2 regions of the Paenibacillus sp. M-152 genome follow, and region 1 is predicted to be linked to the other one. Evidence: riboswitches for the same ligand, from Rfam matches in the RefSeq annotation. Region 1 holds a riboswitch; the other holds the start of a gene.
The links. Region 1 has a riboswitch for glycine ahead of gcvT (glycine cleavage system aminomethyltransferase GcvT). Riboswitches for the same ligand answer to the same signal wherever they lie in the genome.

Region 2: another riboswitch for glycine. It lies ahead of EGM68_RS19905 (alanine/glycine:cation symporter family protein); the one in region 1 lies ahead of gcvT (glycine cleavage system aminomethyltransferase GcvT).

The regions. Positions count from the first base shown of each region.
Region 1 is NZ_CP034141.1:4,395,037-4,400,112, reverse strand. It holds gene gcvPB (aminomethyl-transferring glycine dehydrogenase subunit GcvPB) at 1-302, opposite strand, end outside; gene gcvPA (aminomethyl-transferring glycine dehydrogenase subunit GcvPA) at 299-1,654, opposite strand; gene gcvT (glycine cleavage system aminomethyltransferase GcvT) at 1,778-2,878, opposite strand; glycine riboswitch at 2,958-3,054, opposite strand; glycine riboswitch at 3,055-3,247, opposite strand; gene gcvH (glycine cleavage system protein GcvH) at 3,548-3,946, shown strand; gene EGM68_RS19110 (PTS mannitol transporter subunit IIBC) at 4,372-5,076, shown strand, end outside.
Region 2 is NZ_CP034141.1:4,566,928-4,572,003, reverse strand. It holds partial or broken gene EGM68_RS19915 (IS5 family transposase) at 1-717, opposite strand, end outside; gene EGM68_RS19910 (glycoside hydrolase family 1 protein) at 809-2,266, shown strand; glycine riboswitch at 2,435-2,519, shown strand; glycine riboswitch at 2,531-2,626, shown strand; gene EGM68_RS19905 (alanine/glycine:cation symporter family protein) at 2,772-4,190, shown strand; gene EGM68_RS19900 (iron-containing alcohol dehydrogenase) at 4,248-5,076, opposite strand, start outside.

The DNA.
Region 1 (5,076 bases):
TTCACCTTCGGATTGTATTTCATCGTACACGAGCCAAGCGGATAAAATCCGTTGTCGACGCCGAAATTGCGCTGGGACAGGGCGGTATAATGGCGAATAACATCTACTTCGTATACCTCGGGTAATGCTGCAGGTTCGCTGCGCAGCGCATAATCCGGCAAAAGCTCTGCCACCGGGCGACGGGGAACGTCGCAATCGGGAAGGGAATAAGCGATGCGACCCGGACGGCTCAATTCAAAAATGAGCGTTTGATCGTGTTCCTTTAACAGTTCTTGTTTCTGATCCTGTCCGGTGTGTGTCATAGCAATCCCCCCAAGGTGTGTACAAATTGGTCAATCTCTTCTTTGGTTCTTTGCTCCGTCACGGCAATCAGCATGTGACCAGCAAGTTCCTCATAGTCCCGGCCCAAATCGTAGCCAGCGATAAATCCGGCAGCTAGCAGCTCGGCCTGGAGTTTGCTCATATCTGTACCCTCAGGCAGTTTAAGGGCAAACTCATTAAAGGTTGGTGCGTTAAACGAGGTAGATACACCTTTCAAGCTCAGCAATTGCTCTAACGCATAACGGCTTTTATGCAAATTTAACTCGGCTACTTCCTTGATCCCCTGTCTACCCATGACAGACAAATATACAGATGCAGATAAAGCGAGCAACGCTTGATTGGAGCAAATGTTAGACGTGGCCTTTTCGCGGCGGATATGCTGTTCCCGCGCTTGCAAGGTCAGCACGAAGCCGCGTTTGCCGTTACGGTCTGTGGTTTGGCCTACGATACGTCCAGGGATACGGCGCATATGCGCCTGGGAAACGGCAAAGTAACCGCAGGTCGGACCACCGAGGGAGGATGAGATCCCAAGTGGCTGCGCGTCTCCTACAACAATATCCGCGCCTTGCTTACCAGGGGTCTCTAGCAAGCCTAGTGCCAGTGGATTGGCACTAACAACCATAAGCCCTTGATGCGCATGGATGAGGTCAGCCATCGGCTTCAGATTTTCCACGGCTCCGAAAAAGTTGGGATTTTGGATCAAAACAGCCGCCGTCTGTTCCGATACGGCCGTTGCTAGCGCATCGACATCCGTTACGCCATCCGAACAGCCGATTTCCACAATGTCCAGGTCCAATCCGCGTGCATAGGCTGCCAATACCTGACGTGCCTCTGGATGGACAGACCTTGATACGATAAGCTGTTTACGACGCGTGGCGGAAGCGGCCAATGAGCCCGCTTCCGCCAGAGCTGTAGCCCCATCGTACATGCTGGCATTAGCTACCGCCATACCTGTCAATTCGCAAATATACGACTGGAATTCAAAAATGGCTTGCAGCTCGCCCTGGCTTACTTCCGGCTGATAGGGGGTGTAGGCTGTGTAAAATTCGGAACGTGAGGTGATGTGTTGGATAACGGATGGAATATGATGATCATAAATACCTGCACCAAGAAAGCTAGCATGTGTATCTGTATTGGCGTTTCGTCCGGCCAGCTCGGTCATGTGGCGGGTTAAGGCTCTTTCGTCGAGCCGAGAGGAAAGAGGGAGTTCCCCTTGGTATCGAATAGCCTCTGGAATGTCACTGAATAAATCATCAATGGATGATACGCCCACCACACGCAGCATTTCAGTTTGATCTTGTTCGGTCATGGGGAGATAGCGATGCTGCTTCATAGGTTCTGGCTCCTTTCGAAAAGCAAAATTTAGATAGTAAATTAGCTAATACATAGTCTTAATTGGAAAATCCAGAATTTTATATCTGACATGATCGCTTTTTTATAATGAAGAGGATTAAGATCAGCGTAGCCGTTTATAAAAGGGGGCTGGGACCACTTCCGCACGCAGGCGTTTACCACGAATTTCGACCTCCAGCGGTGTCGATAGGGTGCTAAAACGACTGTCCACCAGGGCCAGCCCCAGATTACGCTTCAAGGTGGGCGATTGAGTACCCGTTGTGACCTCACCGATGTGTTGACCTTCAGCGAACACCGGATAATGAGCGCGCGGGATACCGCGGTCAATCATTTCCAGCCCGATCAACTTGCGAGGAATTCCTTGTTCTTTTTGACGTTGCAGTGCTTCCCTGCCGATAAAATCTCCTTTGTTCAACTTGACGAAGAAACCTAAACCAGCCTCAAACGGTGAAATTGTGGCAGATAACTCCTGTCCGTACAACGGTAGCCGTGCCTCGAAGCGCAGCGTATCGCGAGCACCAAGTCCAGCGGGAATCAGTCTATACGATTCACCGCAACGAAGTAAACCATCCCACACGGCGGGTGCTTCCTCAGCAGGGATATAAAATTCAAAACCGTCTTCGCCGGTATATCCAGTTCGCGAGACAAGTGCTTTTGCTCCGAACAATTGCACGTTCTCATGGAATCGGAAAGATGCCAGATTCGTAATATCTGTATCTGTCACGGCTGCGGTAATACGTGCTGCTTCCGGTCCTTGTAATGCCAGCAATGCTATCGCATCAGACACATTCTCCAGATGAATCGATGCTGGTACGTGGCGTATGAGCCAATCCCAATCTTTGTCGATGTTGGAGGCATTCACAACGAGCATGTAGCGCTCTGGTCCTTTGCAATATACAAGCAAGTCATCCACTACGCCTCCATCGGGGTAACACAGGAGTGAATATTGTGCTTGGCCCGGTTCCAACTGGCTGACATCATTCGTAGTTACCTGTTGCAAAAAAGCCTCAGCTTCTTTGCCTTCAACCAAGAACTCGCCCATATGCGATACATCGAATAAACCTGCATGTTGTCGGACGGCCTCATGCTCCTTTTGAATGCCGCTAAACTGAACGGGGAGTTCCCACCCGCCAAAGTCAATACAACGAACCCCGGGCTGCGTCCCGTAGGACGAATATAGTGGTGTTCTTCGCAAATTAGACATTTTTTCACTCCTATCCAGTGTAATCGGCTAAACAAAAAAGACAGGCTAAAAGAAACGTATAGACGGCAGTCCATACTCTTCTTTCAGCTCTGTCCTTGATACCAGAAAGTTACCCCGGTGTGAACCAGGTTTCCCCTTGGGTGATCCGCTCTTTTCACGGATGCTCTCCAGAGATGCGTCCGGCAGAGGTCCTTTTGCCTGAGAGATTCACCTGCAATGCAAGTTTACTCCTTCGGCGCTACCTTTTGGATCAACGGTATGTTACCCGGTTTTGCAGATAACAACTTGACCCGATTCGCGTGTACAACTGTCTCACAAGCGACAACAGCTATGCGAATCTTTTTTGGTAGTCTCTCCCTCCGCGTTCATCCGCGTTTGCAGTTGTCGAGGTATTTTCAAAAGCAATTACTATAACCCATTAATACGCAAATCCATTTAAAATGTCAATAAAAATGTCATATAAAACAACCTAAAAACATTTATTGTATAAATAAGGATATGTAAGCGTTTGTTACAAGTTATCATTTTTTTATAGACTGCGCTATATGAGTTGGTATGGAGTATTTTTGTTAGTATTATTGACATGGATGTTCTTATTGTCATAATCTTAACTTGTCTAATACAGGTGATCAAAAGCATTTTATTCATGTGGAAGTGAGGCGAAGCAGGATGAGTGAAGTGAAACAGCAACTTTGGTATACAGACGAACATGAGTGGGTTCAGCGCACAGTGGATGGGACGTTGCGGATCGGCATTACAGACTTTGCACAGCATCAATTGGGTGATATTGTTTTTGTGGAATTACCTGGGGCGGGAACAACGATTGGACAGGGGACGGAGATTGGTACAATTGAATCGGTGAAGACCGTATCCGATCTTTTTGCTCCGGTGACGGGAACCGTTTTGAAAGTAAATGAAGCTCTGGAAAGTACACCTGAGCTGGTGAATGAATCACCCTATGAAGAGGGTTGGATGATCGAAGTAGAGATGAGCAATGATGTCGAGGAAGCTCTGGGCAAGTTGCTGTCTGCGGAGCAGTACGAGCAGTTGATTTCGGATGAGCAATAATGAGCAATACAGCATGAAATAATAGCGCTTTATTCTGATTTTTTATATGGATATTGAATTAAATAAGAGCATCGTTAGTCCGCTCAGTTTTTGTATAAAATAGTCGCTATGCCTGACATAGCGGCTATTTTTTTGTTGTCTTTTAGAAGACGTATTTACGTTGCTTACGCAGGCTTAGAAGAGAGCCTCTTTATACAATTGCACAGATTTACAACAGTGTTTTTTCGACTAATTTCTATTGTTATCGGCCATATTAAGAAGAATTATGCAGGTATAATGCCTTGTCGTTACTTTAAATTTAAATGTTGTCATCAACGTTCATGACGAAAGTACGTTTTCATTTCGTTGATGAAGATAGCGCTGTCATTTAGTATGAATTTTAAGAAAAGGTAGTGATGCTATTTACTCACAAGGAGGATATGAATATGAGCACAGTGGACACAAAGTCCAGTTCAAACGGTGGCGCTCGTGTCGCCGTACAGCGTTTTGGCCGCTTTCTCAGCGGTATGGTTATGCCCAATATGGGAGCCTTTATCGCATGGGGATTAATTACGGCCCTTTTTATTCCGACCGGGTGGTTCCCAAATGAGGGTTTTGCACAACTGGTTGATCCGATGAAAAATTATTTGCTGCCACTGCTGATCGGTTACACGGGAGGCACGATGATTCACGGACAGCGTGGAGGTGTGATCGGTGCCATTATGACGATGGGGGTCATTGTGGGGGCCGATATCCCGATGTTCCTGGGCGCGATGGTAGCTGGTCCGCTGGCTGCATGGATATTGAAGAAGTTCGATAAGGCCATTGAGGGCAAAGTCAAATCAGGTTTTGAAATGCTGGTCAATAATTTCTCGGCTGGGATTATCGGTGCCATTCTAGCATTACTAGCGCATGTGGCGATCGGCCCGGTCGTGCAAACCATCAGTCAAGTGTTGTCGACAGGGGTACAGTTCCTCGTGAACGCAGGGCTACTGCCGCTTGTCAATCTCATTATTGAGCCCGGAAAAGTATTATTTCTCAACAACGCACTGAATCATGGAGTATTGAGTCCGATTGCGCTGGAGGAAGCTGCAAGAACAGGAAAATCCGTTTTGTTCATGCTTGAATCCAATCCTGGCCCGGGACTCGGT
Region 2 (5,076 bases), 170 kb from region 1:
AAGTGCAGGCTAATTTATCATAGCGAGTAGCAAGTCGACGATATTTTTTCACCTTGTTAAAAAAGCATTCCACCAAATGACGCTCTTTGTAGAGATCGTGGTCGTATTTCGGTTTCACCCGCCGATTTTTCTTCCCTGGGATCACCGGGATCGCTTCATGCTCTTTCAAAAGAGATCGGATAGCGTTGGTGTCATACGCCCGGTCAGCTAAGACTTGCTTCATGGTTAGTTCAATGGTTTGGAGTATTTTGTATCCCTGGACAGAATCATGGGCCTGTCCTCCCGTCAATTCGAAACGAAGTGGATTTCCCAACGCATCAACCACGGCATGAATTTTCGTGCTTAGTCCCCCTCGGGATCGTCCGATTGCTTGCTTGTCTTGCCCCCTTTTGCGCCTGATCCATGCTGATGGACCCGCACGATCGTGGCATCAATCATTATGCTTTCTTCGTCGAGATCAAGCGAAACATGCTCTAGAACCTTATCCCAAATCCCTGCTTTCTGCCAGCGCCGAAAGCGAGTATATACCGATTTCCAATGGGGAAAGGTGTCTGGTAGATCCCGCCATGGGGCACCCGAACGAGCGACCCAAAGCATGGCATTTAACATCCATCGATTGTCCACAGTAGGACGTCCTCCTTGTGGTTTACGTTCGGGTGGAAACAGCTTTTGAATTAGCCGCCATTGTTGATCTTGGATTTCGTATCGTGTACTCATCTACTTTATTTAACCTATTTAAGCTTTGTTAAACAGTTTGAAGACACACCCTAGAGTGAAAACATTAGATAAGAAAAGAGGTTTTTATACCATGACGAAGACGCTAAAAGGATTCCCGCAAAACTTCCTATGGGGCGGGGCAACTGCAGCCAACCAATTGGAAGGTGCTTTTGACGTAGATGGAAAAGGCCTGTCCAGCGCAGACATGATAGCCTATGTACCTAAGGCAGAACGTAAAAACGATCATGCTATAGAAATTTCGTCTGAACGACTGGAGGACATCTTGGCAGGGAAGGTAAACGCCCGTTTTCCAAAGCGTGAAGGAGTGGACTTCTACCACCGCTACAAAGAAGATATTGCTTTGTTTGCAGAAATGGGCTTTAAAGTATTCCGGATGTCCATCCACTGGTCGCGGATTTTCCCGAATGGATATGATGCCGAGCCGAATGAAGCAGGATTGCAATTTTACGACAATGTATTCGATGAGCTGCGCAAGTATGGTATTGAGCCGTTGGTAACATTGTCACATTATGAAACACCGCTAGGTCTGACACAGAAGTATAATGGCTGGTTGGGACGCGAAGTCGTAGATCATTACGTAAAATATGCCGAAACGGTATTTACACGCTATAAGGATAAAGTAAAATACTGGCTGACCTTTAACGAAATCAATGTCATGACTATGAGTCCGTTTACTGGCGGCGGTGTGGTTATTGACCGTGTAGGAAACAAGCAACAAGCGATATATCAAGCATTGCACCATCAATTTGTAGCAAGTGCACTGGCGACCAAACGGGGACATGAGATCATTCCGGATGCTCAGATCGGCTGTATGCTGGCTCGCATTGAAAGCTACCCACATACGTGTAACCCAGAGGATATTCTGAAAGCACAGCATGAAAATCAAATGAATCTGTTCTTTACGGATGTGCATGCTCGTGGGGAGTATCCCAACTATATGAACCGCTATTTTGTAGAAAATAATATTGTGATCCAGACAGAACCCGGCGATGCTGAAATTTTGAAAAATAATACGGTTGATTTTATCTCATTTAGCTACTACATGACCTTGACCGTATCGGTAGGTCCAGAAGGAGAAAAGGCAGCAGGGAACCTGATTGGCGGTGTGAAAAATCCGTATTTGCAGTCCTCCGATTGGGGATGGCAGATTGATCCGATCGGCCTGCGTGTTACACTAAATACGTTTTATGACCGTTACCAAAAGCCGCTGTTCATCGTGGAAAATGGCCTGGGTGCGTACGATAAGGTAGAAGAGGACGGCTCTGTGCATGACACGTATCGCATTGATTACTTGCGTCAGCATATTGCCCAAATGAAGGAAGCCATTGCTGACGGTGTTGATCTGATTGGTTACACCAGCTGGGGTCCTATCGACCTTGTGAGCATGTCTACTTCCGAAATGTCCAAGCGCTACGGATTTATTTACGTTGATTTGGATGATGACGGTAACGGAACGCTCCAACGCTCCAAAAAGGACTCATTTAACTGGTATAAAAATGTGATAGCAACCAATGGTGAAGAATTGTAATTCTATATCGTTTTGGGCGGGTACAGCAGAGAAAATCCTTAGGATGCAATCTGCTGTACCCGCTTTTTGTATAGACACCCTATTAATTTGTCAGAGGGCTTCACAAATTTTTCACTTGTAATACGCTGAAAGTTTTCTGTATAATAAATAAAAATTTCATATGTCTGGTTGATGTTTGCGGGAGATGGAACGAAAGTTCCGACCGAAGGGGCAAAACTCTCAGGTGCTTAAGCTGATTTACAGCAACAAGCAGGGACCGTAAACGGACAGAACTCTGGAGAGACCCTTAATTGGGCGCCGAAGGTGCACCGCAGATTATTATCTGCTTAAACTCTCAGGCAAAAGGACAGAGACGCGAATAACCTGTGACAGGGAATACTCTACGCTTTTAGAGATAAAATCCTGTACAAATTGGTTTGTTTTTCGTGCCTTTAACCTCTCCAGGAGTCGAATCAACGGATTTGACTCTTTTTTGTTTTTTAATATGCTGGAGGAGCGGGTTGAAATGAATTTGGTACATTTATTAGAAACAATTGACAGTTGGATGTGGGGAGCGCCGCTTCTAATTCTCGTCATGGGCACTGGGTTGTGGCTAACGATCCGTCTGAAGATGCTTCAGATTATTCGATTGCCCTTAGCGCTCAAGCTAATTGGTAAAGCGCCGGACGAAGGCAGCGGGGATGTCAGTAGCTTTGGAGCATTGAGTACGGCACTCGCAGCTACTGTAGGTACGGGAAGTATCGTCGGTGTCGCAACAGCGATCAAACTGGGTGGGCCCGGTTCATTATTCTGGATGCTGGTTGCAGCTTTTTTCGGGATGGCAACCAAATATGCGGAAGGGTTATTATCCGTTAAATACCGTGTTAAAGACCGGAACGGACAATTTTCGGGTGGACCGATGTATTATATTGAAAACGGGCTTGGCCGCCGTTTCAAGCCGCTGGCGATGTTGTTTGCCTTTTCTGGTATTCTTGTAGCACTATTTGGAATCGGTACTTTTCCGCAAGTAAAGGCTATCGTTTCTTCTACGGAAAGTAGTTTTGGCGTGCCAACAGTAGTTACAGCAATCATTATTTCCGTGTTGACGGCTGTTGTTACGATTGGAGGACTCAAAAGTATCGCCAAGGTATCCACAAAGATTGTTCCATTCATGTCGGGGCTCTATATCGTGGTTTGTTTAATCGTACTCATTAAGTTTGCAGGAGAGCTTCCTCATGCGATCGCACTAGTATTACAAGGGGCTTTCTCGACAACATCTGCGACGGGTGGATTTGCCGGAGCCACGATTATGCTGGCGATGCGAAGCGGAGTTGCCAGAGGGATCTTTGCAAATGAAGCTGGTTTGGGAAGTGCGCCAATCGCAGCAGCAGCAGCTAAGACGAAATGGCCCGCAGAACAAGGACTAATATCCATGACGGGCGTTTTTATCGATACGATGATTATTTGTAATTTGACAGGATTTACATTGCTGGTTACGGGAATATGGAGTGGAAATGATGATGGAGGTCTGATGACTCAACATGCGTTTTCCAGTGCCTTTCCGGCTGGAGCAGAGCTCGTGACGATTAGCCTTATTTTATTTGCGTTCACAACGATACTTGGCTGGAACTACTACGGGGAACGCTGTGTTGAATATTTGCTTGGGGTCAAGTGGATTAAACCATACCGTTATCTGTTCATCATACTGGTTGCCGGAGGCGCGTTCATCAAGCTCGATGCCATCTGGCTGCTGGCAGATATTTTTAACGCAATGATGGCTTTTCCGAACCTGATTGCACTGCTCGGCTTGTCAGGCATTGTCGTTGCAGAAACCCGAACCTATATGAACTCTTTGTACCCTAATAAGAAAAAGGGCATTCTTGCAGGTGCCAATGTAGGGGCGGCTATCCAAGTAGAAGAAAAAGGACAAACGATCAATTCATAAATAATAAAAGGGAGTGCTCTCAGCCATCACAGGCTTGAGGACACTCCCTTTTAATTGTTATAACGATGCACGCAAAATAGCTAAAATATCTTCCTGTTTCAGCTTTTGATAATTACCGAAACCTCCGTGCTCCATTTCACGGGCCGCAATGCTTGCGATGTTTTCCAATTGTTCATCATTAATGTTGTAATCGGCCAGGGTAGAAGGGGCACCAAGACTTGTCCAGAACGCACTTAGACGGTCAATACCTTCCAAGGCAATTTCTCTGTCAGTTTTACCTACAGTGTTCAAGTCGAACATACTGAGCATCAGCCGCTTCATGCGTGCAGCGTCCTGATCCACTGTATGTCTCATCCAGTTGGGAAACAGAATCGCTAGACCGCCAGCATGAGGAATATCATATACAGCAGATAGTGCATGTTCAATGGTATGCGAAGCCCAATCCCCGAAGTAGCCCATTTGCAGCGTACCGTTCAGGGCAATCGTCCCAGCATATAATATCGTTTCGCGATGCTCATAGTTGTGCAAATCCTCCAGCAGCTTAGGTGCCGTTTCAATCACGGTTTGCAGCACAGAAAAGCACATACGATCTTGCAGCGGTGTATTTTTAACATTGTGAAAGTACTGTTCAAAGACGTGGCTCATCATATCCACCATGCCATAAACCGTCTGATCACGTGGCACAGAAAAGGTGTTTTTCGGGTCCAAGATGGAGAATTTAGGATGCGTCACCGCGCTGCCCCACACGTATTTTTCGTTCGTTTCCCAGCTGGTGATGACAGAATCCGGATTCATTTCCGAACCCGTGGCGGCGAGTGTAAGGATGGTACCGAAGGGCAAAGCCTGGATTGGCATATGTTTTTTGTTGATAATATCCCACACATCG